3 regions of the Bacillus halotolerans genome follow, and region 1 is predicted to be linked to each of the others. Evidence: riboswitches for the same ligand, from Rfam matches in the RefSeq annotation. Region 1 holds a riboswitch; each other region holds the start of a gene.
The links. A riboswitch is a leader RNA that binds a small molecule or an ion and turns the genes downstream of it on or off. The one in region 1 is predicted to bind S-adenosylmethionine.
Positions count from the first base shown of each region.

Region 1 (10,540 bases):
TGACAAACATATGGTCTTGATAAAGATTGATCGCTTCTATGACCGAGGCGTTACCAACTGCAAAACCGACCCGCCAGCCCGCCATATTATATGTTTTGGACAGCGTGTAAATTTCTATTCCGATATCCTTAGCGCCTTCAGTCTGCAAAAAGCTTAAAGGCTTGTGTCCGTCAAAGCCCACTGCACCGTAAGCAAAATCATGGACCACACAGATTTCGTTTTCTTTCGCAAAACTCACCGTTTCTCTAAAAAATTCTGCGGTAGCGACGGCTCCAGTCGGATTATTCGGATAATTCAAGTACATCAGTTTCGCTTGTTCTCTTACGTCAAGGGAAATGCTTGCGTATTCAGGAAGAAACGCATTTTCCTTAGTGAGCGGCATCATTTCCATATTCGCTTTCGCAAGCGTGACACCGGACCAATAATCTGGATAGCCAGGGTCAGGAACCAAAATCGTATCCCCCGGATTTAGCAGGCATTGCGGCAGCTCGACAAGACCGGCTTTCCCGCCGAATAATACGGCTACTTCAGTTTCCGGATCAAGCTCAACGCCGTATTCTCTTTTATAAAATGCAGCCGCTGCTGATTTAAGACTGTGCGAACCTCGAAATGAGGAGTATTTATGATTTTCAGGCTGAGCAACGGCTCGCTTCATTTCCTCAACAATATGCTCGGGCGTCGGCTGATCCGGATTCCCCTGCCCCAAATTGATGACATCATGTCCTTCCTTCAGCTTTAGGTTCACTTTCTGCACAAGAGAAGCAAAGAATTGTTTAGGCAGTTCCTGCAGCACTTGAGAATGTTCAAATTTCATCTGTTTTCACCTTCTAAAAAAATCTTGAAATGATAGTCCAGTATCATATATGGTTAAATGAAAAAAGTAAAGAAAAATATGGGGTGTTAAAAAATGAAATGGACCATATCTTGTCTTCAATTTGATATTTCATACGGAAAACCTTCAGAAAATATAAAAAAGGCTGAATCTTTAATTGAAAAAGAGAGTAAATATGCTGACGTTCTTGTTCTCCCTGAATTATGGACGACTGGTTACGACCTTGCCAAACTTGATCAGCTTGCTGATGAAGACGGGCTCACTGCTCAAAGCTGGCTGCAAAAAACCGCAAAAAAACACGGGGTTCATATTGTCGCAGGATCTGTTGCTGTCAGAAAGGGTTCTGATGTTTATAATACAATGTTCATCGCAGATAAGGAAGGACGAATCATTAAAGAGTACAGCAAAGCCCATCTTTTTCAGCTGATGGATGAGCATGAGTATTTATCAGCCGGTTCCGAGGACGGATACTTCGAGCTTGAAGGCGTCAAAAGCTCAGGACTGATCTGTTATGATATCCGTTTTCCGGAATGGATCAGAAAACATACGACTAAAGGCGCTAACGTGCTGTTCATTTCTGCGGAATGGCCTCTGCCCCGTCTTGATCATTGGAAAAGCCTGCTTATTGCGAGGGCTATTGAGAATCAATGCTTTGTCGCTGCCTGCAATTGCACAGGATCTAATCCCGATAATGAATTCGCCGGGCACAGCATGATTATTGACCCTTGGGGACGCATATTGGCCGAGGGCGGCCGTGAAGAAGGCATTGTCAGAGCGGAAATTGACCTTCAAGAAAGCGTTGAGGTGCGGGGAAAAATTCCTGTTTTCGATGATATCAGAAAAGATTTATATTAAAAAATATATTGACAATTCAATCACACACCTGTTACTATGTTCATCAACTGATAAATTAGAATTGTTTAACAAGTGAATATATTCTCTTATCGAGAGTTGGGCGAGGGATTGGCCTTTTGACCCCAACAGCAACCGACCGTAATTCCATTGTGAAATGGGGCGCATCTTCTTGGCGCCGAGACTGAGGTCTCGTAAGGCACGGTGCTAATTCCATCAGATTTGATCTGAGAGATAAGAGAGGCGGGACATGATTGTTAAGCCTCCTTCTCTCTGAGAAGGAGGCTTTTTTACGGCCATTCGCGGCACACATAACAAGATATTACATAACTGGAGGTAATGACGATGGCAGTCACAAAAACACCTTTATACGAAACGTTAAATGAAAGCTCCGCTGTCGCACTGGCGGTGAAACTCGGCTTATTTCAAAGCAAAAGCACGCTGACATGCCAGGAGATCGGCGACGGAAATTTAAACTACGTCTTTCAAATTTATGACCAAGAAAATGACAGGGCTTTGATCATTAAACAGGCGGTTCCTTATGCAAAAGTTGTCGGGGAAAGCTGGCCGCTGACAATCGATCGGGCAAGAATCGAAAGCAGCGCACTGATCCGTCAGGGTGAACACGTCCCTCACCTCGTACCGAGAGTTTACTATTCAGATACTGAATTGGCGGTTACGGTCATGGAGGATCTTTCACATCTAAAGATCGCTAGAAAAGGACTTCTTGAAGGTGAAAATTATCCAAATCTGTCACGAGACATTGGCGAATTTTTAGGAAAAACGCTTTTTTACTCTTCTGATTACGCACTTGAGCCTAAGGTAAAAAAACAGCTTGTTAAACAATTTACAAATCCTGAGCTCTGCGATATTACCGAAAGACTCGTATTTACAGATCCTTTCTTTGATCATGATACAAATGAATTTGAGGAAGAGCTTCGTCCATATGTTGAAAAGCTTTGGAAAAATGACAAGGTCAAAGTTGAAGCGGCTAAGCTGAAAAAGTCATTTTTAACATCTGCCGAAACGCTGATTCATGGCGATCTGCATACAGGAAGCATTTTTGCCAGCGAGCTTGAGACAAAGGTGATTGATCCTGAATTCGCTTTTTACGGACCAATCGGTTTTGATGTTGGTCAATTTATCGCCAACTTATTGTTAAATGCACTCAGCCGTGACGGTGCTGATCGAGAGCCATTATATGAACATGTAAAACAAGTGTGGGACACGTTTCAAACAACATTCAGTGAAGCCTGGGAGAAAAACAGTCTCGATGTGTATGCCAAAATCGACGGTTATCTCGCTGATACACTCAGCCATATTTTTGAAGAGACAATTGGGTTTGCCGGCTGCGAACTGATACGCCGCACCGTTGGTCTTGCCCATGTGGCAGATCTGGATACAATCGTACCGTTTGATAAGCGAATCGAAAGAAAACGGCTGGCGCTGGAAACCGGTACTGCCTTCATCGAAAAACGTTCACAATTAAAAACCATAACGGATGTTATTGAATGTTTTAAGTTACTTGTAAAGGAATGATTCACCCATGACCAATTCATTTGCTGTTCCGCGTTCTGTTGAATGGAAAGAAACAGCCATTAAGATTTTAAATCAGCAAAAGCTTCCTGATGTTACGGAATATTTGGAGCTGACAACGAAAGAAGAAGTATTTGACGCGATTGTCTCACTTAAAGTTAGAGGAGCCCCGGCGATCGGCATTACGGCAGCATTTGGGCTCGCGCTGGCGGCAAAAAACATCGAAACTGATAATGTGGCGGAATTCCGCTGCGAATTGGATAACATCAAAAATTATTTGAACAGTTCAAGGCCAACAGCAATCAATTTATCATGGGCGCTCGAGAGACTGAGCCATTCAATTCAAAACGCCATTTCTGTAAATGAAGCAAAAACCAATCTTGTCCATGAAGCGATTCAGATTCAAGTCGAGGATGAAGAAACGTGCCGTATGATCGGCCAAAACGCGCTTCAGCTTTTCAAAAAAGGCGACAAGATTATGACAATCTGCAATGCCGGTTCTATCGCGACAAGCCGCTATGGAACCGCGCTTGCCCCGTTTTATTTGGCGAAACAAAAGGATTTGGGGCTTCATATTTATGCTTGTGAAACCAGACCGGTTCTTCAAGGTTCACGGCTTACTGCTTGGGAACTGATGCAGGGCGGTATTGACGTCACTCTGATTACGGACAGCATGGCAGCCCATACGATGAAAGAAAAACAAATTTCTGCCGTCATCGTTGGCGCGGACCGAATTGCAAAGAACGGAGATACCGCGAATAAAATTGGCACTTACGGACTTGCTATTTTAGCAAACGCCTTCGATATTCCGTTTTTTGTAGCAGCACCTTTATCTACTTTTGACACAAAAGTAAAAAGCGGGGCTGATATCCCGATTGAGGAACGGGACCCCGAAGAAGTCAGGAACATTTCCGGCGTCCGAACCGCTCCGGCTGAAGTGCCTGTCTTTAATCCTGCTTTTGATATTACACCACACCATCTTATTTCTGGGATCATCACTGAAAAAGGGATTATGACCGGTTCCTATGAAGAAGAAATTGAACAGCTGTTTACAGGCGAAAAGGTTCATTAAAAAACCGCTGAAGACTTTGCTCATATTGGGCCGAGTCAGCGGTTTTTTTGTTTGCTCATATTCATATCGATTATTTCATCTTTTTGAGCGCTGGATAAGATATGCAGTTTTACAAGCAGCTCGGCAAAAACGGCAATTTTCTCAGAGCGGCTCGGCTTCAATTGCTTTGTCCTCCTCTTTCATCAGACCAACTTTTTTAACTTAGTAAAATCATATGTCGGCGGCGAAAAAAGGGAACGTGCCATATGTTTTATTTTTCTTTATAGGAGATTTGCTCGATGCTAAGCAAATAAGCTTTGATGTCAGTTTTACTTCCGGCATACCCTGTTAACGTGCTGTTTTTGCCGATCACTCTGTGGCACGGGACAAATATCGGCAGGTCATTTCGTTTATTTGCCTGTCCGACAGCGCGTACTGCTTTCGGACTTCCGACCGCTACGGCAATGTCAGCATAGCTTCGTGATTCGCCATACGGAATCATGGCAAGCGCCTCCCATACTTTTTGCTGAAAAGGCGTGCCCTTTTGGCTCAATGGCAGTGAGAATATCTTTCTTTCTCCCGCAAAATATTCGTGAAGCTGCTTTTTCGCTTCTGCCAAAAAAGCCGTCTCCAACTGCTCCGTATTCTCAACAGATTCTTTCCACTGCATCAAATCTTCCTTACTGAGGAAGAGACGGGTGATGCTGCCTTCTTCCTCAACAATCGCGAGCTCCCCGAGCGGCGTTTCCGCTGTCATATAGTAATTCATTCGTCTAACCTTCTTTCTTCAAAATTCTGCCTGACGGGAAGTGTAAGATGGAAAACAGTCCCCTTTCCTTCTTCACTTTCCACCATTATTTTGCCTTGATGTTCTTCAATAATTTTATAGCTTACCATAAGCCCGAGTCCAGTTCCCCGCTCCTTTGTTGTATAAAATGGTTCTCCTAGACGCTTTAATTTATCCTCTGTGATTCCTACTCCTTCGTCTTTCAAAGATATAAGAATATGATCTTGATCAGCTTTTTTGATCGTCACATAAATATTGCCGCCGTCAGGCATGACTTCGATGGCGTTCTTTAATATATTGATAAAAACCTGTTTCAGCTGATTCGGTTCACAGTATATCGGCGGAATGTCTCCGACTAAATCCAGATGCATTTGTACGTTGCTGAGATTGGCTTGCGCGTTAAGAAGGTCTAATGTGTCTTTCATAATTTGTGTCACATGTTTTTCCTCATACATGATAGCCTGGGGCTTGGCTAAAATTAAAAACTCTGTGATGATGGATTCGATGCGCTTTAATTCTGAGGTGATGACGTTGAAGTAAAGAGAATAGTCTCCCTCCACACTCCCTTTCAGGAGCTGAATGAAGCCTTTAAGAGCTGTCATTGGATTTCTGATTTCGTGAGCGATACCGGCAGCGAGTTCTCCAACGACATGGAGAGTATCAGATTTGCGAAGACGCTCTTCCAGTTCTTTTCGCTCTGTGACATCTTTAAAGATAGCCAGGTTCATATTTTGAATAATATTTCGTTTAAACGAAAATTCTAGTTTTCGATTATCATTGCTGCTCAGCAAAAATGGAATCTCATTGTCCATTTCATCGAAATTAATCTGCCTTGCGGGCGATGCCAGATTTTCTATTTCATAGGAAGAAATAATATCAAGCAGGCTGTGTTTTTTCAGTTCTTCATGCGGCAGGCCCAAAATATTGCTCGCTAACGGGTTGGCGTCGATGATTCGGTACTGATTGTCGAATAATACGTTGCCGTCCATTGAGCCGTTGAACACTTTTCTGAATTTGAGCTCGCTTTCCCGAAGCTCCTTTTCCATCCGCTTTCGGTCACTGACATTTCTTAAAATTGTTAAGTGCTGGTTTTCAAGTATTGTCCGCTTTGAAGTGAATTCAAGCTCTTTGAACTGCCCGTTGCCCATTTGAAACAGCATCTCTTCTCTGATCTCACCGTATTTTGCATATTTTCTCTTCGTCAAGCTGTATTTCTGCTGAGAGTCTACGAGAAAATCACACAGCTTTCTTTTTAACAGCAAATTCATCGGCAGCTCAAAAATTTTACAGGCTGACTGATTGGCCTTAACGATTCTTCCGTCATTCGACCAGATGATAATGGCGTCCATGGCGTTTTCAAAAATTTCTCTGAAGCGCTCCTCACTTTTAAATAGCTGGAGCTCCATGGATCTCTTCTCTGTGATATCCCGCATAATCGACATATAAAAACCGCTGATGATGTTAGACGTAATCGTAAATTCAAACAGCTTCTGATCTCCTGAACGAAGCCTGACAGGCAGCTCGCCTTTTGCTTTTCCCTTTCGATAAAGCGTGTGCCAAATGTTATCGAAATCTTTTCGCGATCCGCTGTCTATGAATTGATACAGCGACAAATGTGACAGCTCATTCTGGTCGATTTCAAAGCTTTTGCAAAAGGACAGATTGGCATCAATAAAGCCGCCGTCTTTATCAAATAAAACGATTCCGTCGACAGCTCTGTCAAACAAGTCCTTAAAAAGCTGTTCATTCATGGAAAATTCCCGCTCCAAAATTTTCTTTGAAGAAATGTCTCTCATAACGACAAAAAAGAAATCCTCGCCAATCCCTCTTTTGGCAAGAAACTCAATATATTTTGTCGCTCCGCTGTCCAGCCTGATCGGAACCTCCTTCCACAGAAAACCTTTCTTAAAAAACTTCTTTACGGAAAGGTCCAGCTCATCCTTTGGAATAGAAAACAAAAAATCAAAAACGGAACGCTTTTTCAAACCTTCCGCATCTACTTGAAGCATCCTCGCTGTTGCTTCATTTGCCTGCACGATTTTCATTTCATTATCACATATAAAAATAGCATCGAGCGTATTGTTCACAATCACTTGATGCTGATGTAATTCCTTTTTCAGCCGATCATTTTCTTGTTTGAGGCGCTTCAGTTCCTCTTTCAGATCTGAATTTGTCTCGACATCGAGAGTTTCCATGCGTAAACACTCCTTCTTCAAAACCTATCCCTCAATATTTCTACATATTGCATGAACTTCCTTCATTCGCCCTATACATTTCAGAAAATTTCAGCGTGATTACATAAAGAAGACATTTTCAACGATCCTTACCGTCACTTTACATCGTCCTAACAATCAGACGTTTTTTCAAATCCTTTTTGATCTTTTATTTTAAAATAAATACCAACAGGGAATAATCTTTTAGTGACTGATTTAAAGAGAAGGTGATGCTATGAGTAAATCGCGAGACAGTTATTTTGACAATGCAAAATTCTTATTGATATTCCTTGTTGTATTCGGTCATATTCTTCGATCTTTTATTCATGATAACAATTTTATGCTCTACCTCTACAAGTTCATTTACACGTTCCACATGCCTGCCTTTATTCTTGTATCCGGTTATTTCGCCAAAGGTTTTAAACGCGCCGGATATGTGAAAAAGCTGGCGGTCAAGCTGATTATTCCATATTTGATTTTCCAAAGCATCTATTCCGTCTTTTATTACATCATTCAAGACGAAAGCATGACAAATGTGAATCCGATTGATCCGCAATGGTCGTTATGGTTTCTGGTAAGCTTATTTTTCTGGAATATCCTGCTCTATCCTTTTTCAAAGCTTTCTAAGCATTGGGCGCTGTTTGTCAGCTGCGGCATCGCCGTGCTGATCGGCTATCTCGACTTTGTCAGCAGCACACTGAGCCTGTCCCGGACATTTGTATTCTTACCGATGTTCCTTGTCGGATTTTACTCTAATAAACATCACTTTGATTTACTGAGATCAAAACGAGGCAAACAGATTGCGCTCGGTGTGCTCGCCGCCGTATTTGTCATCTGCTGGGGCATCGATTTTGACTATTCATGGCTGTTCGGCTCTAAGCCGTACTCATCATTTGGCGATGTCACCTTGGCAAGCGGCCTCTCCCGAATCGGCTGGTATGTACTTGCCTTTGCGGCAACCTTTAGCTTTTTAGCGCTTGTTCCGCAAAAACGCTATTTCTTTACTAAGTGGGGAACAAGGACATTTTACGTATACCTGCTCCACGGATTTATCATTAAAACACTCAGGCAGGTCGGGCTTGAGGATGGACTCACTGACTATCAAAACTTAGTCATCCTGCTGCTCTTAACTGCAGCTCTTACCTCCATTCTCTCAAGCAATTTCGTCAAAACGGTTGCTCAGCCGTTCATTGAACTGAGAATGACAGGCTTGCTGCAGCTAGTCAGAGGAAGCAGCAAAAATGCCTATTTAAAATAGCATAACACCTCTTAAGCGGCATGCCGCCTAAGAGGTGTTTTTTATTTTTGTTTTTTCTCTTTTTTCTTTTTCGGCTTTGTTACTTCAAGGGTTTCAATGATTTTCCCGGCGTTGTAATCCCCAAGCTCACTTGAGAATTCTTCCTCAAGCACCTTCTTATTCATCGGCTTTTTATGATTCTGCATGTCTTTGCTGTGCTGGTTCTTTTTCATGATCACGCGCCTCCTTGCTGACCTTGTTTGGAATTGCGATTGGCCCCTCGGAAATTCGGGTCGTCGTGATATTGAGTCTTATATGCATTTCTGTCCATACTCTCAGTCGGTGTATTGTTATTTTTTATGGCTTCATCGACCTCAGCCTTACGTTTCATAGAAATCCTCCTCGCCAGTATTTTCTAATTTTTATTTCGCTTGAAAATGCAGGCCAGCTGATTAACTGCAGCTGTTTATGTTAGGTTCTCCAACTGGTGCCAGGTCACACATCTTTTTTTTGGCAATAAAAAAACACCGCAGATGCGGTGTTTAATTATCCGATAATCACTCTTTCCTTCGGATAATGGTAATTTGCTTCAATTTCTTTTCTTCCGATCAGATAAAGGAAGGTCAATATTCCGATCCGCCCGATAAACATTACGATCATAATGACACATTTTCCTACGTTGCTCAAATCAGCGGTAATGCCAAGGGACAGACCAGTCGTTCCAAAGGCCGAACATACCTCAAACAAAAGCTCCAGCAGAGAATGCTTTTCTGTCACTGTAAGGATCAGTGTCGCTCCAAAAACGAGCAAAATCGCCATCATTGTGACAACAAGAGACTTCATCAGATCTGCTGGGTGCAGCTCCCGTTTGAATACTTTTACCGCTTTATTGCCGCGTGCAAAATGAAACAGCGCAAGCAGATTCAAGGCAAAAGTTGTTGTCCTTATGCCTCCCCCGACTGAGCTTGGTGACGCACCGATAAACATCAGCGCGCACATAAAAAACAACGTGGGATCCGACAGCTGGCTGATATCAATTGTTGCAAGCCCACCGCTTCGGGTAGCTGTTGATTGAAACAAGGATAGAAACAAAATATCATGCCATGCCTTTCCTGCAAACGAGTGGCTTGCTTCCAGCGCATAGATGCCGATGGCGCCAAACACTACGAGTGAGCCAAACATAATGGTCGTGATTTTTGTAAAAAGCGTAAACGGATATCTCCGATGCTTTGAAAACAAGAAGTCCTTTACTTCGACAAGCACCGGAAAGCCGATCGCTCCGAATATGATCAAAAGCATCGTAATAAACTGCACAAAATAATCATGGCGGAATGGAACCATGGAATTTCCTGTTATATCAAACCCGCCATTTGTGGTAGCGCTGACACTTGCAAAAAACCCGTGTAAATAAGCTTCCTGAAAGGAATCATAGTAGGTTAAAAAATAAGTGCCAAGTATGATTCCTCCAAAAAATTCAATCCACAATATAAGAAAAAGAACCTGCTTCATTAAATTGACAATACCCGAAAACTGGGATTGGTTTTGGTCTACCATAATCAATTTCCGTTCTTTAAGGCCGATTCTTTTTCCCATGATCAGCCAAATAAACGTTCCGAGCGTCATAATCCCGATTCCGCCAAATTGCAGAACGAATGCCAAAATAAAAATGCCTGTAGTGCTGAATGTATCAGCTGTATCCACAACCGTCAGCCCCGTGACGCTGACTGAACTGACAGCCGTAAAAAGCGCGTCAATAAAAGTCCAATCCGCTCCCTGCTTATGGGCAGACGGCAGGCTCAGCAATATCAGGGCCACAGTTACTGCGAGAAAGTAATATAATGCAATCAGCTGGGCCGGAGATAATGCCTGTATCAATTTTCCAAGCTTTAATCTCATGTGAAATCCTTCTGCCTCTCTTTTAAAGTACGGTAATTATTCTAAAGATATTAGATCCATTTTTAAAGGCTTTTGCGAAACATTTTCTTAACTTGCATATTTTTTTATTATTTTAGTCAAAGTGAAACAGAAAAAA
Region 1 covers NZ_CP029364.1:557,745-568,284, forward strand. The annotation lists gene DIC78_RS02625 (pyridoxal phosphate-dependent aminotransferase) at 1-814, opposite strand, end outside; gene DIC78_RS02630 (carbon-nitrogen family hydrolase) at 908-1,687, shown strand; SAM riboswitch class I at 1,771-1,925, shown strand; gene mtnK (S-methyl-5-thioribose kinase) at 2,030-3,223, shown strand; gene mtnA (S-methyl-5-thioribose-1-phosphate isomerase) at 3,231-4,292, shown strand; gene DIC78_RS02645 (hypothetical protein) at 4,328-4,453, opposite strand; gene DIC78_RS02650 (methylated-DNA--[protein]-cysteine S-methyltransferase) at 4,543-5,040, opposite strand; gene DIC78_RS02655 (PAS domain-containing sensor histidine kinase) at 5,037-7,253, opposite strand; gene DIC78_RS02660 (acyltransferase family protein) at 7,507-8,529, shown strand; gene DIC78_RS02665 (hypothetical protein) at 8,571-8,741, opposite strand; gene DIC78_RS02670 (hypothetical protein) at 8,744-8,899, opposite strand; gene ktrD (Ktr system potassium transporter KtrD) at 9,055-10,404, opposite strand.

Region 2 (10,540 bases), 1.8 Mb from region 1:
AGTAAATACAACTTTTTATCGTGCCTTGCACATTTCTCAAGTTTAACAAAGTTCAGCACTTTATTAAAGCAATTGAAAAAGAAAAAGAGTGGATTCCCACCCTTTTTTTAAAGACCGATTTTCTCATTAAGCTCCGCAGAATACCGCTTGCATTTTTTATATTCAAGCTCTCTCTGCCGCTCAACTTCCATTCTTGTATCCAGCCGGCGTCCGTATTCCTCGTACCCGATTCCATGCGACAGCTGCATCGCTTTTTCCATTTCTGACGTATAATCGAGGTCCAGTCTGTCCTGGCTGCTGCAAATAATGAATCAATCCCTTCATTTATTTACTACTATTGTATCAGCTCTGCGACCGGCGCTGCAAAATGGATATGGCTTGATATAACAACGGATGAGACGAAAGGACCCTTTGAGTTGAAATGAGAATCGATTTTCGGAATATTCCTTCTTCTAATGCGTAGTGTTTCCAAATTCCTCTATGCACTGCTGGACAACTGTCACACCTTGGCTTAGGGCAGCTCCGCCTCCGAATGCCGCCGCCACACTGACAGCTTCAAGAATGTTTTCTTCCGTCGCTCCTTGGTCAAGACAGCCTTTTGTGTGATAGATCATGCAATATTCGTCCTGAGCATTGATGGCGATCCCCAGTGCAATCAGCTGTTTTTCTCTTTCTGTTAGTGAATTAGCTGCAAAGCATTGTTCGGTAAATTCGTTAAACTTTCTTCCCATCATCGGCATCTTCTGTTCAAATGTGCCTAAACTTTGTTTATATTGTTTTAGCGCGTCCTGCATGCTTCCTCTATCTTGATTCAAAGAAAATCCCTCCATCTGTTTAACATTCCTTTTTATTATGAACAGCTTTAAGGAAAATACCCAAAAAACCCCGGATTTCTCATCCGGGGTTTCAGTCTTATTCAGATACAGGAAGCACAGCTCCGTCATATTTTTTATCGATGAAGTCTTTGATCTTTTTAGAGTGAAGAACTTCCATCAGCGCTTTGATTTTTGCAGAATCCTCTTCGCCATCTCTCACTGCAATGATATTGGCGTAAGGGTTATCTTTTGTTGATTCCACTTCAATCGCGTCTTTTTTAGGATTTAATTTATTTTGGATCGCGTAGTTCACATTGATGAAGGCCGCGTCTCCTTCTTTGTTTTCATATGCTTTTGCCGTTAATTCAGGCGCTACTTTTTTGAACTGAAGGTTTTTCGGGTTTTTCTTAATGTCTTTCAGTGTTGCATCGACTGTCTCCACTTTGGAATCAAGTGTAATTAATCCTGCATTCTCAAGCATTGCAAGCATACGGCCTTGTTCAGCGACGTTATTTGTCAGGATAATTGTCGCACCGTCGGGAAGATCTTTTAATGATTTGTATTTTTTAGAATAAATACCGAATGGCTCTAAGTGAATCGCGCCGGCATTCACAAGTTTATAATCTTTGTTTTCTTTCATTTCTTGCTCAAGGTAAGGAATGTGCTGGAAGAAGTTCGCATCCACTTCTTTATCAGCTAAGGCTTTGTTGTACATTTTGTAATCACTAAGCACTTTCACTTTCAGTGTGTAGCCTTTTTCTTTTAACAATGGTTCAGCTTCTTTTAAAATTTCTGCATGCGGTGTTTTTGTAGCTGCAACAACAATTTCTTTCTTGCCGGATTCAGCGTTATTAGAACCGCAGGCAGCCATAACTCCTGCAAATACAAGCAGTAATGCACCTAAAAATAGCTTTTTCAATGTAAATCCTCCCTTATCGTTTGTCTATTATATTTGTTATGACATCACCGATCATTTGAATAATGAAAACGATGATTAAAATAAATACAGTAGCAACGAAGGTCACATCAGTATTATTAGACTGATATCCTTCTACATATGCAAGGTTTCCAAGGCCTCCTGAACCGATGGCGCCCGCAATTGCCGTTGAGCCGATCAAAGCGATGGCCGTAACCGTGATCCCAGAAATAAGGGCCGGCATGGATTCCGGAAGCAACACTTTGAAAATAATCGTTGATGTTTTGGCTCCCATTGATTTCGCAGCTTCGATGACGCCTTTATCCACCTCGCGCAGCGCAATTTCAGCAAGCCGCGCGTAAAACGGGGCTGAGCCGATGACTAACGCCGGAAGTGCCGCGTTCGGCCCTAAGATGGTGCCGACTAAAAACTTCGTAAAACCTAGTAATAAAATAATTAAAATGAGGAACGGAATAGACCTGAATACATTGACAATGGCCGCAATCACAGTGTTGACCGCTTTGTTCTGCCAGAGGCTCCCTTTGCTTGTGAGAAAGAGCAGCAGACCGAGGATCACCCCGATGACAAAGGCAAAAACCAAAGAGATCAGCGTCATATAAAGCGTCTCGTATGTCGCGTTCCATAATTCAGTTACATCAACGTTCGGGAAGTATTTTTCAAACATTCGTGATCACCTCTGCTTTCACCTGTTTGTCATTAATAAACCGGATCACGTTTTGCACTTCTTCCTCGTCACCGTCAATATGGATGAACAATGAACCGTATGCTCCGTCCTTCGTCTGCGAGATTTTCCCTTGCAGAATATTGACACTGACATTGAAGTTTCTGATCATCTCTGTAATCAGAGGCTGTTCAGCCGCTTCGCCGACAAATGTGAGCTGAACCGTTGTTCCTGACGCTTTTTCGTCAAGAAGATGCTGAAGCGTTTCTTTTGTTTCTTCAGGCTCAGTCACCTGCTGGACAAATCGTTTTGTCATTTCTTCCTTCGGATTCTTGAAGACATCGAGAACTTCTCCTTCTTCAACAACCTTTCCGTTTTCCATGACAGCGACTCTGTTGCAGATTTTGCGGATGACATGCATTTCGTGTGTGATCAGCACAATCGTCAAACCGAGTCTTTCATTAATATCGGACAAAAGATCCAAGATTGAATCAGTTGTTTGCGGATCTAAAGCTGATGTCGCTTCATCACAAAGGAGAACCTTCGGATTGTTTGCGAGCGCTCTGGCGATTCCGACCCGCTGCTTTTGTCCTCCGCTCAGCTGGGATGGGTAAGATTTTTCTTTTCCTTCTAAACCTACCAGTTTAATCAGTTCATTGGCACGCTTGATCCGCTCGCTTTTTTTCACCCCGGCAATTTCTAAAGGAAACAGGATGTTATCTCTGACAGTTCGCGACCAGAGCAAATTGAAATGCTGGAAAATCATACTGATTTCATGGCGTGCTTTTCTTAAATTGCGTCCGTTTACTTCATTAATCTTTGTTCCCGCCACTTCCACGATTCCTGAGCTCGGTTTCTCAAGTCCGTTCAGCAGACGGATTAAGGAACTTTTACCAGCTCCGCTATATCCTATAATTCCAAAAATCTCACCTTTTTTTATGGAAAGCGAGACATTTTGGACAGCATTGACATCTCCATGTTTCGACTTATACACTTTTGAAACATCCTGAAGATTGATCAAAGCGATCACCTGCCTTAACACTATTCTAAGAAATCTTCCGGTTTTTTCTGCAAAAGAAAAGCCTTTCTGCATACTTGAGCAGAAAGGCTTATATAAAACGCCTTTCTCTCATCTTTCAAAGCTGAACGCTTCGTGTGAATTGGCACCATTTCAACAGTGTTGATGGTTGCCGGGCTTCATAGGGCACTTCCCTCCACCTCTCTTGATAAGAGAAATATATAGTCTTTTTCGTCCGGAAATTCTTAATGTAGAATAGCATGGCGAATGATAAAATGTCAATAAAATAAATGATGTCAACTTTTACTATTATAATAATTTACTATTTTTCAATTCTTTAGAATCCTCTGAAAAAAACCATTAGTCAGCCACAGAATGGCTTCCAGCTTTAACAGCGCTCTGAATGAACCCTTTACCTTTAGGCTTCCGCTCTGGATCAGGTGCTGAAGGGAAATGTCTCCATGCAAAAGATCAATGATTTCTGTTTGGTTTCCATAAAAGGTCAGGTTGGACGTGTGGGGCGGAGAAATCTTTTTCATTTCCCCTTGTTCGTTTATTGAGACGGTTAAGGCTTCTGTTTCTCCTTGGAAGGTAATGAGCAATGTTGAAGTGTTCAAAAGGGGTTTTAAAAACAGATGCTGGTAATCATCTTCTAAAACTTCCGCTTTCTCCATTTGTACAACCTCCTATTTGTTGGTCATACATACACATTTCTCTCCTCAGCGCAAGAACCCCTTTATAAAACGAACGACAATTTCATTGGAATGCGCCGAGAAAAATGTCATAAATGAGATGCAGAAGATGATTTTTGTTTGATCAGCTCATATAAGTAAGAAACGGAATGAAACGCATACCCTCTTTCAATTACTTTCCCGCCCTTAAACAGCAGAAAACAAGGGACGCTTTCAATTTGATATGCTTTAGCAAACGCCGGTGAATAGTTGAGATTATTTTTATAGAAGGCGACAGACGGAAGCATTTCTTCGACGACTGTCAGCATTTTGCTTGCCAGCTGGCAGGTCCCGCAAAACGGAGTATATAAATATAGGAGATACACATCATCAGTAATGTGTTCAAGTTCTTGTTCTTGGAGTTCTTTCATACTATAACACCTCAGGTCTTTCTTTCAAGAAAAATCGTATGGACATTCAGATTTGCGCTCAGCAATACAGATGCTATATGGTGTCTGGGCGCCGCCGCGACTTCCTTATAGGCTTTGTCGATATGTATATGGAAGGCTTCATTAAATTCCCTTTTCAGCTGTTTTCTCAATTTCTCGCCCGATTCATCGGCATCAACCAAAATATAGACGTCCTTCTCGTAAAGCTCGTCAGCCAATTCCTCCAGCTTCAGCTGGCTGATTGTTCCGTTTGTGCAGATAATGCGCACTGGCTCATTCAGGACGCTTTCAATCTTTTCTTTATCTGATTTCCCTTCAACAATCAAGACTTTTTCCAGCTCGTCCATGTTCATCTGCTTCACCTGCCGCGTCAAATTTGAAACGTTCAGATTGTAAAAGAAGGCAGTGAAATTCACCGCCAACATTAACACCAGCCGCTTTCGTAGTCACAATCCACATATTTCTGATCGTCTCCTGAAACCACGTCGGCTGTCTTATAAAACTTTTCATTTTCATAGGTAAAACCGGACTTAAGCTCATATTCATTCATGCCTGTCATTTGGCCGATCATCTCATCTTCATGATATAACGAGAGCCGGCCATTTTGAAAGCGGCCTGTCACATCATTGGTGACATCGAGCTTTTGTTTGCTGAAAGCCATATTGGACACCTCCCATAGCGTTAGCGTATCCAATTGCCTGCTCAGCTATCCGGTTTTAGTCTTGCTGTGTCATCTCTTCGTATTGCTCTGCTGTCATTAGTTTTTCAATTTCAGACGCATCAGACGGTTCAACGACGATCATCCATGCTTTTTCATACGGAGATTCGTTGACGAACTCCGGGCTGTCATCAAGATCTTCGTTTACTTCCACTACAGTTCCGTTAATCGGTGCGTAAAGCTCAGATACCGTTTTTACGGATTCTACACTTCCGAAAGGCTCGTCCGCTTTAATTTCAGCGCCGACTTCAGGAAGCTCAACAAACACGATATCTCCGAGCTCGGATTGGGCAAAATGGGTAATGCCGATTTTGGCTTTTTCTCCTTCAACTTTTACCCACTCGTGTTCTTCTGAGTAACGCAAATCTTTAGGTATGCTCAATTGAATCCCTCCATTTTTTACAGCACTACAATAAGAAGATACCACACTTTTCGAAAAAAATTTACATCATGACCAGTTTTCTTCAAATTGATCTTCTTTAAAGCCGACTGTCACTTTTTCGCCGTCTGTTGTGAGCGGGCGCTTGATCAGCATTCCGTCTGAAGCCAGCAGTTCAAGCTGTTCGTCTTCTGACATATGATACAGTTTTTCCTTCAGATTCAGTTCACGGTATTTCATGCCGCTTGTGTTGAAGAATTTCTTTAAATCCAGCCCGCTTTTTTCATAAAGCGATTTTAGCTCCTCTTTGCTTGGAGGCTGTTCTGCAATATGTATTTCGTTGATTTCTTTTCCGTGTTCTTCAAGCCATTTTTTCGCTTTGCGGCACGTTCCGCATTTAGGGTACCAGTAAAAAGTTAACGACATCTTCTTCCCCCTCAATAAAATAATCGAGGTTATTTTAACACAGTTTGTTTTAAAAACCTAAAACAGTGCTTCATAAAAAAAGAGCTCCGGATGAGCGGAGCTCCTTGGGACTCAGACAATATATTTTTCTGCCTCGAACACACCCGCTGCCGCTTCACGTTTTTTCCGAATGACATTTTTAGGCGTCACGCGTGTCAGCTTGCGGAGAGCCGAGAGCATCATACGGAGAGAATCCCCTTCTTCCATTGCTAGTAAAGATTCTTTCGCATGGGCTTCAATTTCGTTAAAGGCTTCTTGAACGAAAATTTCTGTGTACAGCAGCTTTTGCGCTGCTTTATCGCTTCCTTGCGCGGCAATGGCCTTTTCCGTTCTGAGCACGGCTGATTCCATTGCATATACATTGCTGACAATATCAGCAATGTTTACGAGGATTTCTTGTTCGCGGTCGATCGCTTTTCCGTATTTTTGCGCGGCAAGGCCCGCGGCGAACAGGGCGATTTTTTTGGCTTGCTTGACGATATATTTCTCTTGCTCTAATACGCCGGTGCCCGGCTCCTCAGGCATAAGCATCATGAGTTCTTCTTGAAGCGCCTGTGCCTTTTCAAAAAGAGGCAGCTCGCCTTTCATCGCTTTCTTCAGAAACGTGCTTGGCACGATTAACCGGTTAATTTCATTTGTTCCTTCGAAAATCCGGTTGATCCTGGAATCCCGATAGGCTCTTTCCACCTCATACTCCTGCATAAATCCGTAGCCGCCGTGGATTTGCACGCCTTCATCGACAATATAATCAAGCGTTTCAGAGCCAAACACCTTGTTGAGAGAGCATTCAATGGCGTATTCGGCAATGGACTTCGCAATTTGTCTTCCGTCCTTTAGGTCTTCAGCTGTAAACTGGCTCATATTGTCTTCAAACAGTCCGACAGTTCTGTACACAGAGCTTTCCATCGCATACAGTCTTGATGCCATCGTCGCGATTTTTTCCTGGGTCAGCGAAAAGCCTGCGATCGGCGTTTTAAATTGGCGGCGCTGATTTGCGTAAGCTGCAGACAGCTCGATCACCCGTTTGGACGCGCCGATCGTTCCTACTGCCAGCTTGTAGCGGCCGATATTTAAAATATTAAAAGCGATGACATGCCCTTTGCCGATTTCTCCAAGAAGGTTTTCCTTCGGCACCTCAGCCTGATCCAAAATAAGGGTTCTCGTCGATGACCCTTTAATTCCCATTTTCTTTTCTTCAGGTCCGGTTGATACGCCCCGAAAATCTTTTTCTACAATAAAAGCGGAAAACTTTTCGCCGTCCACTTTGGCGTAAACGACAAAGACATCGGCAAAAGCTGAGTTGGTAATCCACTGTTTTTCTCCGGTTAATACGTAATGCGTTCCAGCTTCATTCAGCACCGCTGTCGTTTTTGCGCCTAACGCATCAGATCCGGAACCCGGCTCAGTCAGTGCGTACGCAGCGATCTTTTCCCCAGAAGCCAGATCAGGGAGATATTTTTTCTTTTGCTCTTCCGTTCCGAAGAATACGATCGGCAAGGAACCGATGCCGACATGTGCACCGTAAGAAAGTGAAAAGCTTCCCGCACGCGAAAATTTTTCAGTGATCAGCGCCGAGCTGATTTTATCAAGGCCCAGCCCGCCGTATTCCTCGGGAACATCGGCTCCGAGAAGCCCTAGTTCTCCCGCTTTCTTCAAAAGCCGGACGGAATGTTCAAATTGATGGTTCTCAATTTCATCTATATGCGGCAGAACGTCCTGCTCAATGTAATCCTCCGTTGTTTTCGCAATCATTTTATGCTCGTCGGTGAAATCCTCCGGTGTATACATCTGATCATATGTGACATCCTCGATTAAGAAGCCGCCGCCTTTTAGTACTTCAGCCGTTTTTTTCGTCATTTGTTTTTCCCCCTTTAGCATAATTCAAATACGCCGGCTGCTCCCATCCCGCCGCCGATACACATTGTGACGACTCCAAATTGCTCGTTTCTCCGTTTCATTTCATGAATCAGTGAGAGTGTCAGCTTTGTGCCCGTACATCCAAGCGGGTGCCCGAGTGCGATAGCGCCCCCGTTGACATTCACTTTCTCCTCATCAATCCCCAGCTCCCTGATGACTTGGATGGCTTGTGATGCAAACGCTTCGTTCAGTTCGAACAGCCCGATGTCCTGCAATTGAAGCCCGGCAAGCTTCAGTGCGCGCGGAATGGCTTCCACGGGCCCGATGCCCATGACTTCCGGCGGCACCCCGCCAACTGCAAAGGAACGGAATTTGACAAGCGGCGCCAAACCAAGCGCATCCGCTTTTTCGCGATCCATCAGCATGACAGCCGCCGCCCCGTCACTTGTTTGCGAGGAATTTCCGGCAGTGACTGTCCCGTCAACGGAAAAGGCCGGGCGTAATGTGCTTAAAATGTCTGTGGTCGTTTGCGGGCGGACACCTTCATCCTGAGAAAAAACAGTATGTTTTACCTGCGGCTTATGGTTTTCGCCGATTTCTGTCACCTTGACTTCGACAGGGACAATTTCATCTTTAAATTTCCCCTCTGCAAGAGCTTTGGCAGCTTTCTGGTGGCTGCGCACGGCAAAAGCATCCTGATCTTCACGGGAAACGCCGTATTTTTTCGCAACCTGTTCTGCTGTGTGTCCCATGCTCATGTAATACTCCGGCGCTTTCTCGGCTAATGCGAGGTTCGGACGGGTCACATGCCCCATCATCGGAACCTGTGACATAGATTCCGCTCCGCCTGCAATGGCCGTATCGTAGGCGCCAAGCATAATTTTTTCTGCCGCATATGCGATGGACTGAAGACCTGAGGAACAGTAGCGGTTGACCGTAATCGCCGGCACCGTATATGGCAGACCCGCAAGCGCGCCGATATTTCTCGCCATATTGAGCCCCTGTTCTGCTTCAGGTGTTGCACAGCCAATAATTAAATCGTCAATATTGCCCTCATAGCCGCCTGCTCGTTTCAGCGTTTCTTTCACGCAAAGGGCTCCCAAATCATCCGGGCGAACGGTGGCCAATGAACCTTTTTTCGCTTTCCCTACCGGTGTTCTTGCTCCTGCCACAATAACTGCCTCTTTCATAAACTCCCTCCTAGTTCCGTAAAGGTTTGCCTTTCACCAGCATATGCTGCATTCTCGCTTGAGATTTCGCCTCGCCTGCCAGACTTAAAAACGCTTCTCTCTCAATTTCCAATAAATACTCTTCATCCACCTCTGTTCCGAACGGCACTTTTCCGCCGGCAATCACAAAAGCGAGCTTTTTAGCGATTTTCATATCATGCTCAGATAGGTAGCCGGACAGCTTCATTTGCTCTGCACCGAGCAGAAGCGCGGCATAACCTGTTTCCCCCGCCACCTTGACCTTTTCTTTTACAGGCGGCCGCCAGCCGGTATCGTATAAAGAGGCGGCTAACTGCTTTGCATCGTACAGGAGGTGATCCTGGTTAGTGCTGATACGGTCAGCCTCTTTTAAAATGTTCAGTTCCCGAGCCTCTTGGGCGGAAGTTGACACCTTAGCCATTGCGATCGTTTCAAATGTTTTCATGGCCGCATTCATCGGATCAAGACCGCGGCGAAGATGATTGATGTACAGCTCTTTATTGCCCCCTCCGCCAGGGATAAGGCCGACTCCTGATTCTACAAGTCCCATATAGGCTTCGCTTGCCGCTTGTATTCGTGCAGCAGGGAGACACACTTCCGTCCCTCCGCCGAGCGTCATGCCAAATGGAGCTGCAACAACAGGTTTCGCGCTGTATTTGATGTTCATCATTGTCTCTTGAAAACGCCGTATCACCAAATCAACTTCCATAAAGTTGTCATCCTGTACTTCCATTAAGATCATGGCGAGATTGGCGCCCACACAGAAATTTTTGCCTTGATTGCCGATGACAAGCCCTTTGTAATTCCGCTCTGTTTCTTCCAAAGCTCTGTTGATCATTTGAATGATGTCGAACCCGATGGCATTGCTTTTCGAGTGAAACTCGAGAAGTGCCACATCGTCTCCAAGGTCGATCAGGCTGGCTCCGCTGTTTTTGGCAATGACGCCGTTTGTTTCTTTGACCGATTGTAAATGGATTCGTTTCTTGTTTTCTTTTACAGCTCTGTATTCGCCGCTTTCGTAATAAAGCACTGTTCCGTTTTCTCTGATGTAGAAGGTCTCATTCCCTTTGTCCAGCATATCTTTTATCCAGCCGGGAATCTCCGCTCCAAGCTGTTCAAGCTTTTCCGCCGACTGTCTGAGACCGATTGCGTCCCAGATTTCGAATGGCCCCAGTTCCCAGCCGAATCCCCATTTCATGGCTTGGTCAATTGCATGAATATCGTCGGCGATTTCTCCGAGAAGCTGGGCTGAGTAAAGCAGCGTTTGCGACGTGATATTCCACAGCAGCTGGCCAGCCCTGTCTTCCGAATAAATAAGCGCTTTCATTTTGGCTTTTGTCCCTTTAGCTTGCTTTGCCGCTT
Region 2 covers NZ_CP029364.1:2,885,842-2,896,381, reverse strand. The annotation lists gene DIC78_RS14785 (YuzK family famiily protein) at 108-260, opposite strand; gene DIC78_RS14780 (carboxymuconolactone decarboxylase family protein) at 453-830, opposite strand; gene metQ (methionine ABC transporter substrate-binding lipoprotein MetQ) at 913-1,734, opposite strand; gene metP (methionine ABC transporter permease MetP) at 1,748-2,416, opposite strand; gene metN (methionine ABC transporter ATP-binding protein MetN) at 2,409-3,434, opposite strand; SAM riboswitch class I at 3,540-3,646, opposite strand; gene DIC78_RS14760 (SCP2 sterol-binding domain-containing protein) at 3,761-4,105, opposite strand; gene DIC78_RS14755 (thioredoxin family protein) at 4,213-4,533, opposite strand; gene DIC78_RS14750 (toprim domain-containing protein) at 4,545-4,898, opposite strand; gene DIC78_RS14745 (YusG family protein) at 4,976-5,212, opposite strand; gene gcvH (glycine cleavage system protein GcvH) at 5,268-5,651, opposite strand; gene DIC78_RS14735 (arsenate reductase family protein) at 5,718-6,074, opposite strand; gene fadE (acyl-CoA dehydrogenase FadE) at 6,186-7,970, opposite strand; gene DIC78_RS14725 (acetyl-CoA C-acetyltransferase) at 7,985-9,160, opposite strand; gene DIC78_RS14720 (3-hydroxyacyl-CoA dehydrogenase/enoyl-CoA hydratase family protein) at 9,171-10,540, opposite strand, start outside.
Region 2: linked by a shared signal. The riboswitch ahead of metN (methionine ABC transporter ATP-binding protein MetN) and the one ahead of mtnK (S-methyl-5-thioribose kinase) in region 1 are both predicted to bind S-adenosylmethionine.

Region 3 (10,540 bases), 1.7 Mb from region 1:
GCCCTTCTTTTTTATGATTTTACACTCTTGTACCCATTCACATTCGAAGACTGCCATCTCCAAGAATCGGCACACATTTCTTCAAGGCCTCTTTTTGCTTCCCAGCCCAGTTCCCGCTTGGCTTTTGCAGGATCTGCGAAGCAGGTTGCAATATCTCCGGGACGGCGGTCCGCAAATTGATAAGGAACCTCTTTCCCTGATACTTTTTCAAAGGCCTTGACCATTTCAAGCACACTGTAGCCCGTGCCTGTTCCGAGGTTGTATGCATCAGCTCCGGTGGAGTTCAATACTTTTTCCAGCGCTTTGACGTGGCCTTCTGCGAGATCGACGACATGAATATAATCGCGCACGCCTGTCCCGTCTTTGGTCGGATAATCATTTCCGAATACGCTTAACTGCTCCAGCTTGCCGACGGCTACCTGCGCCACATATGGCATGAGGTTATTTGGAATGCCGTTCGGATCTTCACCGATTCGTCCGCTCGGATGCGCGCCGAATGGATTAAAGTAGCGCAGCAGGGCAACGCTCCACTCATTGTCAGCCGTATGCACATCACGCAAAATTTGTTCAAGCATTAGCTTCGTCTGTCCATAAGGGTTTGTTGCACCTAATGGAAAGTCTTCCGTAATCGGTGATGTTTCCGGTACGCCGTATACCGTTGCGGAAGAACTGAATACGATTTTCTTAACGCCGTATTTCTCCATGATTTCACATAAAATAAAGGTTCCCGTGAGATTGTTATGGTAATATTTGAGCGGAATCGCAACAGACTCACCGACTGCTTTTAACCCCGCAAAATGAATCACAGCCTCAATCTCGTTTTCTGCAAAAACCGAATCTACCGCTTCCCGATCCAATAGATCCGCTTCATAGAACGTTAACTCTTTTCCTGTAATCTCTTTGACACGATTCAGCGCCTCAGCTGAACTGTTGGACAAATTATCAAGAACGACAATCTCATAGCCGCTGTTCAATAACTCCACACATGTGTGGCTTCCGATGTATCCGGCGCCGCCTGTAACAAGTATTGCCATGATGTAAACCCTCCTAAAAAATGACCTGATTTTATTATATAGTGTTTAGAACCGGGCTACATCCATTTTTAAGAAGTTTAATCGTTTATTAATGGTTTTTTCATATTTCATCTTAAACCCTTGCGATTAATTTGATAGATCTTTCAGCGAGAATATGCCCTTTTATTTTTTATAGAACTGCCCATATATTTTTATTGTATTTATTCTTATTATTATATCGATGTACCGGGAAAGAACTGTAAAGCCCGGGAAACTGCAGGCGCAGTCGGTTACCTGCTGAAGGACACGCTTCCTGAAGAACTGATAGACGCCATTCGGCTGCCTTCAGAGGCAAAGCGATTTTCCGCACAGTCACAGCCGCTAAAATCATCACTGAGACATTCCGCGCAAAGCAACAGCCTCATGCTGAAGAGCTGGCAGAGCCATTTACCAAAAGAGAGCTTGAGGTTCTTCAGCAAATGGCCTATGGCTTGAGAAATGAGGATATTGCCGAAAAGCTTTTTGTCAGTGAAAGCACCGTCAAAACCCACGTGCATCGAATTCTGCAAAAATGCAATGCCCAAGACCGGACTCAGGCAGTCGTTTTTGCCATTCGAAACGGCATTGTAAAATAGATATCTCTCATCCCGGCATGGTAGAATAAAACAAAGGAGATGATTGGAAATGAAACAAGACATCATTGAACGGTTTACTACATACGTAAAAGTCGACACGCAGTCCGATGAATCAGTCGACACCTGCCCTTCCACACCCGGCCAATTGACGTTAGGAAACATGCTTGTTGAGGAATTAAAGTCAATCGGCATGGAAGACGCAGCCATTGATGAAAACGGCTATGTCATGGCGACCCTTCCTTCCAATACTGACAAAGACGTGCCGACGATCGGCTTTCTTGCCCACGTCGACACCGCCACAGACTTTACCGGCAAAAATGTGAATCCGCAAATCGTTGAAAGCTACGATGGAAAAGACATCACGCTCAACGAAAAGCTGCAGGTCATCCTATCGCCTGATCAATTCCCTGAACTGTCGGGCTACAAAGGCCACACCCTGATCACCACAGACGGTACAACCCTTCTCGGCGCTGACAATAAGGCTGGCATCGCCGAAATCATGACAGCCATGGATTATCTCATCAAACATCCTGAAATCAAGCACGGCACCATCAGAGTTGCATTTACACCTGATGAAGAAATCGGCAGAGGCCCGCACAAATTTGATGTTGGGCGATTCAATGCCTCCTTTGCCTATACCGTTGACGGCGGCCCGCTCGGTGAGCTTGAATATGAAAGCTTCAATGCTGCCGCGGCGAAAATCACGATCAAAGGCAACAATGTACATCCCGGCACGGCAAAGGGCAAAATGGTCAACTCTGCGAAGATCGCAATGAAGCTGAACAGCATGCTGCCGGCAGATGAGGCACCTGAGTATACAGAGGGCTACGAAGGCTTCTATCACCTGCTTTCCATTCAGGGAGATGTAGAAGAGACCAAACTCCACTACATTATCAGAGACTTTGACAAAAACATCTTCCAAAACAGAAAAGAAACCATGCAGCGCATCGTTGAAGAGCTCCAGAACGAATACGGACAAAATCGCATTCAGCTTGATATGAACGATCAATACTACAACATGAGAGAAAAAATTGAGCCTGTCATCGAAATTGTCAACATTGCCAAACAAGCGATGGAAAACCTCGGCATCGAACCGAAAATCTCTCCGATCCGCGGCGGCACGGACGGTTCGCAGCTTTCCTATATGGGACTCCCAACGCCGAACATCTTTACCGGCGGGGAAAACTTCCACGGCAAATTTGAATACATCTCAGCCGACAACATGGTCAAAGCCGTAAATGTCATCGTTGAGATTGCAAAGCTGTTTGAAGAACAGGCGTAAGCTGAGAAACCAGTCCAAAAAAGGACTGGTTTTTTTGCGTGAAAATGAAACATTTTAAAAGCTCTGTCCGTAAAACAACTATCAACGGATGAGGAGGAAATGCAAAGATGAAGAACACAATTGCCGCAAAAAGCCTGTTCAAAAAATGGATGATTTCCCGCCCGCTCAAAATGCAAACAAAACGATCAAACCCATTTAAAAAAATAAGAAGAATGTTTAAACGCTTTTTCTGACCCTTCGCCGGACTCCCCTCAAATCAGCCAACCATTCCAATTTTCCGCCCAAATGCTCCGTAATTTGGGTTTTTTGTGTTCAATTCCTCAAAATAGGGTATACATCAAACAAAGAAGAACACATTATCCATATATAGTTAATTTGAATTACGGAAATTTAGGTTAAAAGTTATATAAAGGAATTCATTTTAACGTCGATAGTAACTATAGAACCAATCAAAAGGAAAAACACCGGCTTAATGCAAGACTATTTTCAGGTCATCGGAGAAAAGGATTTTTGAGGGATACGCATTTATTATTAGTTGATTTAGAATTTTTTGAATACTTTTAGACGTTTTATCCGTACAATAGAGAATACCAAAACTTTTTTTGGGAGGTATGTAAAATGATCCTATTTATTATCATCGCATTATGTGGCTATCTTCTCTTTTCATTCAGCAAAGACAATAGACGAAAACCGCAAAAGACAAGCCCTCTTCCTGCACCCGTTCCTCATCATAATAACCTAATCGACCTTGACGCCATCCGCCAAAAACGCCGGATGCATCTTTCCTAAGACATACCATATAAAATGAAAAGGCTGCAGATACATGCAGCCTTTTCGTTATTCCTGGAACCTATCCAAACAAAAGGAGACTTCAGTAATGATCGAATGATTGATGAAACAACGGATCTTTTCGTTTAAAGATGCTTTTCACATTTACAGCCAGAATGTGCGGATGTCTATCAGCAAAAAGCGGCTCAGCTGGGGTGATACGTATCGCCTCCAGATTGGAATGCTGATTTGCACAGCCATCGCGATTGTGCTGGATATGGTATTGTATGACGGTGAAGATAAGTCAATTTTCTAAAAAACTGTTGACAATTCATGCAAAAATACTAATATTAAGATAATTGAAAATCCAATAAGAAGATTTACCTTATCAAGAGAGGTGGAGGGACTGGCCCTATGATACCCGGCAACCGCTGTTTTACACAGAATGGTGCTAAATCCTTAAGAACATCGCGTTCTTGCAGATGAGGCAGAGATTTGATCGTTCAAGCTCTTCCTTACACAAAGGAAGAGCTTTTTTCATGCAGCAAACATTTTAGAAAAGAGGCGAATGATATGGCTCAACAAGTAAACCTTGCAGCACAGAAATCAGAAAAACAAAAGAAAGCCCCTTTCCGCGCCGATCATGTCGGCAGTTTATTACGATCCACCCCAGTAAAAGAGGCGCGGCAAAAACAAGCGGCCGGCGAGATCACGGCAGAACAGCTTCGTGATATTGAAAATAAAGAAATCACCCGCATTGTCGAAAAGCAAAAGGAAATCGGCCTAAACGTTGTAACCGACGGAGAGTTCCGCCGTTCGTGGTGGCATTACGATTTCCTGGAAGGGCTCGACGGAGTGGAACCGTTCATCCCGGCTGAAGGAATTCAGTTCCATAACGCGAAAACAAAAGCCCGCAGCATTAAGGTGACGGGAAAACTGGATTTCACCAGCCATCCGGCGCTTGCCGATTATCAATTTTTACACAGCATTGCCGGAGATGCGACAGCAAAACTGACAATTCCAAGTCCGAATATGCTGTTTTTCGGTGAAAAAGCTGATCAAGGCGTATATCCCGATCAGGAGGAATATTTTCATGATCTGGCCCAGGCGTACAAAAAAGCGATTAACGCTTTCTATGATGCGGGCTGCCGCTATCTTCAGCTCGATGATACGTCATGGTCTCTCTTCTTTGAAGAAAAAGGCAGAGAGGTTGTCCGAGCCCTCGGCGGTGATCCGGAAACATTGCCTGCGTTGTTTGCCAAAACGATTAACGATGCAGTGGCGGACCGTCCTGACGACTTAACGGTCACGATGCACATTTGCCGCGGCAACTTCCGTTCAACTTGGGCGGCATCTGGAGGCTACGACGCTGTAGCGGAAACGATTCTTGACGGTTTAGACCTTGACGGCTTGTTCCTGGAATACGATGATGACCGCTCCGGAAACTTTGACCCGCTTCGTTTTGTCAAACGCAAGGATCTGCAGATTGTCTTAGGCTTGATTACATCCAAATACGGAGAACTTGAGGACCCAGAGGATGTCAAACGCCGAATCAGCGAAGCTGCGCGCTTTGTCAGCTTAGATCAGCTTTGCTTGAGCCCGCAGTGCGGTTTCGCTTCAACAGAAGAAGGAAACCTTTTGACTGAGGAGCAGCAGTGGGCGAAGCTCCGTCATGTGGTCGACATTGCCAATGATGTGTGGAAATAATCTATCATTGACAGAAAAGAGAAATGTGTGAATAATAGATACTATCAGAAAATTTCATAAAAAGGTTTTCCTTATCAAGAGAGGTGGAGGGACTGGCCCTGCGATACCCGGCAACCGCTGTTTAACAGAATGGTGCTAAATCCTTTAGAGCAGATTTTTGCTCTAGAAGATAAGGTTGAGATTGTTCACGCAAGCTCTTCCTTATCCAAAGGAAGAGCTTTTTTATATTCGAATGGAAAGAAGGAATGAACAACATGTCACAGCAAACAACACCCGCAGAACAAAAACAATCGCTTCAGAGAAAAAAAACGCCGTTTCGCGCGGATCAAGTCGGAAGCCTGCTGAGATCTGAGCCCGTCAAAAAAGCGCGGCGGCAAAAGGCGGCCGGCGAAATCACTGCCGAACAGCTTCGCCAGATTGAAAACGATGAAATCATCCGCATTGTGGAAAAACAAAAAGAAACCGGCCTGAACGTCGTGACAGACGGGGAATTCCGCAGAGCGTGGTGGCATTTTGATTTCCTTGAAAATCTGGATGGCGTTGAGCCGTTTATACCTGAACAGGGTATTCAGTTCCATAATGTGCAGACAAAAGCACGCGGCATCAAAGTAACAGGCGATATTGATTTCTCAAATCACCCAATGCTCGAAGATTACTCATTTTTACATGGCATCGCTGGTGATGCAACGCCAAAAATGACAATTCCAAGTCCGAATATGCTCTTTTTCCGCGGCAGATTGGAAAAGGATGCATACAAAAACGATTATGCTCTTTTCCAGCATGATGTATCAAAAGCGTATAAAAAAGCGATTCAAGCGTTTTATGACAGAGGCTGCCGTTACCTCCAGCTTGATGATACAGCATGGGCTGTTTTCTTATCTGAAAAAGGCTTGAAACAAGTGGAAGCATTCGGAACAACGCCTGACGAGCTTCGCCAGCTGTTTGCGAAGTCGATCAATGACGCAATTGCCGACCGTCCGGATGATATGACCATTACCATGCATATTTGCCGCGGCAACTTCCAGTCCACTTGGACAGCTGAAGGCGGTTATGATGCGGCGGCGGAAACCATTTTTGACGGCTTGAATCTGGATGGGCTTTTCTTAGAGTATGATGATTCACGCTCAGGCGGATTCGAACCGCTTCGTTATGTGAAACGCTCTGATCTTCAGCTTGTCCTAGGCTTGGTGACATCTAAATTCGGTGAGCTTGAACATCCGGACGAAGTAAAACGCCGTATCGAAGAGGCGTCCCGTTATGTCAGCCTAGATCAGTTGTGCCTGAGCCCGCAATGCGGATTCGCTTCAACTGAGGAAGGCAACAAGCTGACCGAGGAACAGCAATGGGCGAAGCTGCGCCATGTTGTTGAGATCGCTAACGATGTTTGGAAATAAGGAACAGAAAAACACACTTGATTCCCTGGCGGGGCATGTGTGTTTTTTTATGCCTGCTCAATTTGATAGGCTTTGCATTTTTCATATAAGCTTGTTTTTCCTATGCCTAATAGCTTTGCTGCCTTTATTTTATTGCCGTCTGCTGCGGCAAGCGCCTCGATGATCGCGTTTTTTTCCGCCTCAGCGATTGTCTCTTTTAATGGCTGTATAGATTGATATTCCCGGATTTTGATTGTTCTTTGGATGGGTTGATCTTCAGGAGTGAGATTCAGGTGTTTCGGTTCGATTCGTTTGCCGTCGAGGACGTTGACAGCCCGTTCTAGGACATTTTCCAATTCTCGTATGTTGCCCGGCCAAGAATAGCTCTGAAGCACTGCAATTGCTTCTTTAGAAAGCTCCAAGCCATCAAAGCCAAATTTCCGTTCAAGTTTTTTTAATAGAAGCCCCGCGATCGGCACTACATCCTCTATGCGCTCTCTTAAGGACGGGATTTGAATGTTGATCACATTCAGTCGGTAATAGAGGTCTTGCCGGAAGTCTCCTTCCCGGACCATTTCTTCGAGATTTCGGTGTGTCGCCGCAATCACTCGTACATCTATTGGGACCGGGCTTCTTGCGCCGATCCGCTCTATCTCTTTCTCCTGCAGTACGCGAAGGATTTTGCTTTGCATATGCAGCGGCATATCACCTACCTCATCAAGGAAAATGGTTCCTTGATGCGCAAGTTCGAATTTTCCTTTTTTCCCGCCTTTTTTTGCCCCCGTAAAAGCGCCGTCTTCGTATCCGAACATTTCTGATTCAAACAAATGCTCTGGGATCGAGGCGCAGTTGACGCGCAGAAAGGGAGCATACCGGCGGCGGCTGTTCTGATGGATGGCGTGTGCAAACAGCTCTTTTCCCGTGCCTGATTCTCCTAAAAGCAAAACGGCCGATTGGCTGTCAGATACCCGTTCAGCCAGCCGTTTCGCTTCCATAAAGAGAGAGCTGTTTCCGATCAAATCGCCAAAATGATATTTACTGAAAAGCTCTTTTTCGTATCTATTTTTGTAGTAATTGAGTTCATTGAGGAGGGGTTTAATTTTTCTTGAATAATCCATCCATTCCTGCGGATTGCGAAACATAACGGTTCCGACCGCTCCTACAAGCTGCTGGTTCACATAGAGCGGATACCGGTTGGCGATCATTTCGCTGCCGTTAATCGGATGAATAGCGGCAGCCTCTGTCCGCCCCGTCTTCGCCACGATGTGCATTCTCGAGTTTTCAATCACGTCCTGAACGGGTTTTCCTATCGCTTCTTCCTCTGTTTTTTTAAGAAAGTCACAGTACGCCGGATTGATATAGAGAATTTTCCCCTCATGATCAACCACAACAATACATTCCGCCGCAAGGTTGATGATTTCATCCAGCCATTCAAAGGGTAATCTTTTAATAGAATGTTTCATCTCCCTGTCGCTCCCGTCACATTTTGTAATCGCTTTCAACCTTATGATAAACGAGAGCCTCCTATGAATACAAGAATCTATTATTGAGCTGTGTAGCCTCCATCCAGCACGACCGCCTGCCCTGTGACGCCTTTCGCCTTTTCACTCGCCAAAAATACGGCATAATCAGCAATTTCTTTCACCGAGAGAAGACGTTTTTGCGGCACAAGCGGAAAAATCACCTCTTCCAGAACCGATTCATAGGGAACATTTCTTGTTTTAGAAAGATCGCTCAGCTGATTGCGGACAAGCTGTGTGTCCACATATCCCGGGCAGAGTGCATTCACCGTAATCCCGTGGGGCGCGCCTTCCAGCGCCCCCACCTTTGTCAGCCCAATGACGCCATGCTTTGCGCTGTTATAAGCGGCTTTTCCCGCAAACCCCACCAGTCCGTTCACAGACGCGATATTGATGATCCTGCCGAACTGCTGTTTTTTCATAAGGGGAAAGACATGCTTCATTGCGATGAATGGCGCGGTCAGCATGACGCGAATAAGCTGTTCAAACCGTTCTGTCGGAAACTCTTCAATCGGCGCGACATGCTGTATGCCTGCGTTATTCACCAAAGTATCCAAACGTCCGTATCGGGTCTTGATAGTATGGACGATATCAGCGATTTGCTCTTCCTTTGTTACGTCACATGGAATGCCCGTGGCGCTAAAGCCTTCCTCGTTCAGCTTGGCAGCGGCCTCACCGCACGCTTTTGGATTTACATCTGAAATAATGACATCGGCGCCTTCCCGGGCGAATTCCTTTGCGATTTCAAATCCGATTCCGCCGGCTGCGCCTGTCACAAAAGCGACTTGTTTTTTCATGACATACACCTTCCTGCTCAAGATTTTTGCCGGATGACTGACTGGCTTACGGCGAAGTCAGCTTCAGTTTTCTCATATACCTCTTCCAGCGTGACGCCGTCCTGGAGCTCAGTCAGTGTCATATGTCCATTATCAAAATCAAAAACTGCTAAATCAGTAATTAGCCGATGAACGACTTTCTGTCCTGTCAGCGGGAGGGAGCATTGTTTTTTCACCTTCGATTCCCCATGTTTATTGACGTGCTCCATGATGACGACGATTCGCTTAGCCCCGTTGACCAAGTCCATAGCGCCGCCCATTCCCTTCACCATTTTGCCCGGAATCATCCAGTTCGCCAAATCCCCTTGCTCAGAAACCTCCATACCCCCAAGGATGGCCAGGTCGATATGCCCGCCTCGTATCATCGCAAAGGATTCCGCGCTGTCAAAATAGGATGCGCCTGTTACGGCGGTGATCGTTTCTTTCCCCGCATTTATCAGATCCGGGTCTTCCGTTCCTTCCAGCGGATACGGGCCGATCCCGAGCAAACCGTTTTCTGATTGAAGCATTACATGCACGCCCTCGGGTATCTCATTTGCGACAAGTGTCGGCATCCCTATCCCAAGATTGACGTTCATACCGTCTTTTATTTCCTTTACAGCACGTTTGACCATTCGTTTTCTGGCTTCCTTCATTGTGCCGCCTCCTTTCCCTTCGCTTGCCGAACGGTTCGTTTTTCAATCCGCTTTTCATGTGTGCCGAGCACAACATGCTGTACGTAAATACCAGGCGTGTGGATGTGGTCGGGATCGAGCTCTCCCGTCTCAACAATTTCTTCTGCCTCGGCAATTGTGATCTTTCCCGCCATGGCGGCAACCGGATTGAAGTTTCTTGCCGTTTTCCGAAAAACTAAATTTCCCATGGTGTCCGCTTTCCACGCTTTTACAATGGCGACGTCCCCAGTAATTCCTTTTTCTAACACATATGTGCGTCCGTCAAAGGTTTTATGCTCTTTCCCGTCAGCGATGGTGGTTCCGACGCCTGTGGCTGTATAAAATCCCGGTATGCCTGCTCCGCCTGCTCGGATTCTTTCAGCGAGCGTTCCTTGGGGAACCAATTCCACTTCCAATTCTCCGCTTAAAAATTGCTTTTCAAAAATTTTGTTTTCACCAACGTAGGAGGCGATCATTTTTTTGATTTGCTTGTTTGCCAGCAGAAGGCCGAGCCCCCAATCATCGACTCCGCAATTATTGCTGACGACGGTTAAATCTTTTACCCCTTTATCCCTTATCGCCAGAATGAGCTGCTCGGGAATTCCGCACAGGCCGAATCCGCCCGCGATCAGTGTATCCCCCTCCCGAATGAGTTCTGCGGCTTCCTTACTTGATGACAGCACTTTTCCCATATCTGATTCCCCTTTCGTTTGTCCTATACAAGGCCCGTCAAACTGTAAATCGCGATAATCA
Region 3 covers NZ_CP029364.1:2,236,729-2,247,268, reverse strand. The annotation lists gene galE (UDP-glucose 4-epimerase GalE) at 12-1,034, opposite strand; partial or broken gene DIC78_RS11475 (DUF1453 domain-containing protein) at 1,222-1,290, shown strand; partial or broken gene DIC78_RS11470 (response regulator transcription factor) at 1,290-1,648, shown strand; gene pepT (peptidase T) at 1,698-2,930, shown strand; gene DIC78_RS22000 (hypothetical protein) at 3,038-3,163, shown strand; partial or broken gene DIC78_RS21870 (hypothetical protein) at 3,441-3,719, shown strand; partial or broken gene DIC78_RS11460 (LURP-one-related/scramblase family protein) at 3,871-4,014, shown strand; SAM riboswitch class I at 4,081-4,187, shown strand; gene DIC78_RS11455 (5-methyltetrahydropteroyltriglutamate--homocysteine S-methyltransferase) at 4,272-5,405, shown strand; SAM riboswitch class I at 5,474-5,581, shown strand; gene DIC78_RS11450 (5-methyltetrahydropteroyltriglutamate--homocysteine S-methyltransferase) at 5,660-6,799, shown strand; gene DIC78_RS11445 (sigma-54 interaction domain-containing protein) at 6,847-8,241, opposite strand; gene DIC78_RS11440 (3-hydroxybutyrate dehydrogenase) at 8,322-9,095, opposite strand; gene DIC78_RS11435 (CoA transferase subunit B) at 9,113-9,769, opposite strand; gene DIC78_RS11430 (CoA transferase subunit A) at 9,766-10,479, opposite strand; gene DIC78_RS11425 (GntP family permease) at 10,503-10,540, opposite strand, start outside.
Region 3: linked by a shared signal. The riboswitch ahead of DIC78_RS11455 (5-methyltetrahydropteroyltriglutamate--homocysteine S-methyltransferase) and the one ahead of mtnK (S-methyl-5-thioribose kinase) in region 1 are both predicted to bind S-adenosylmethionine.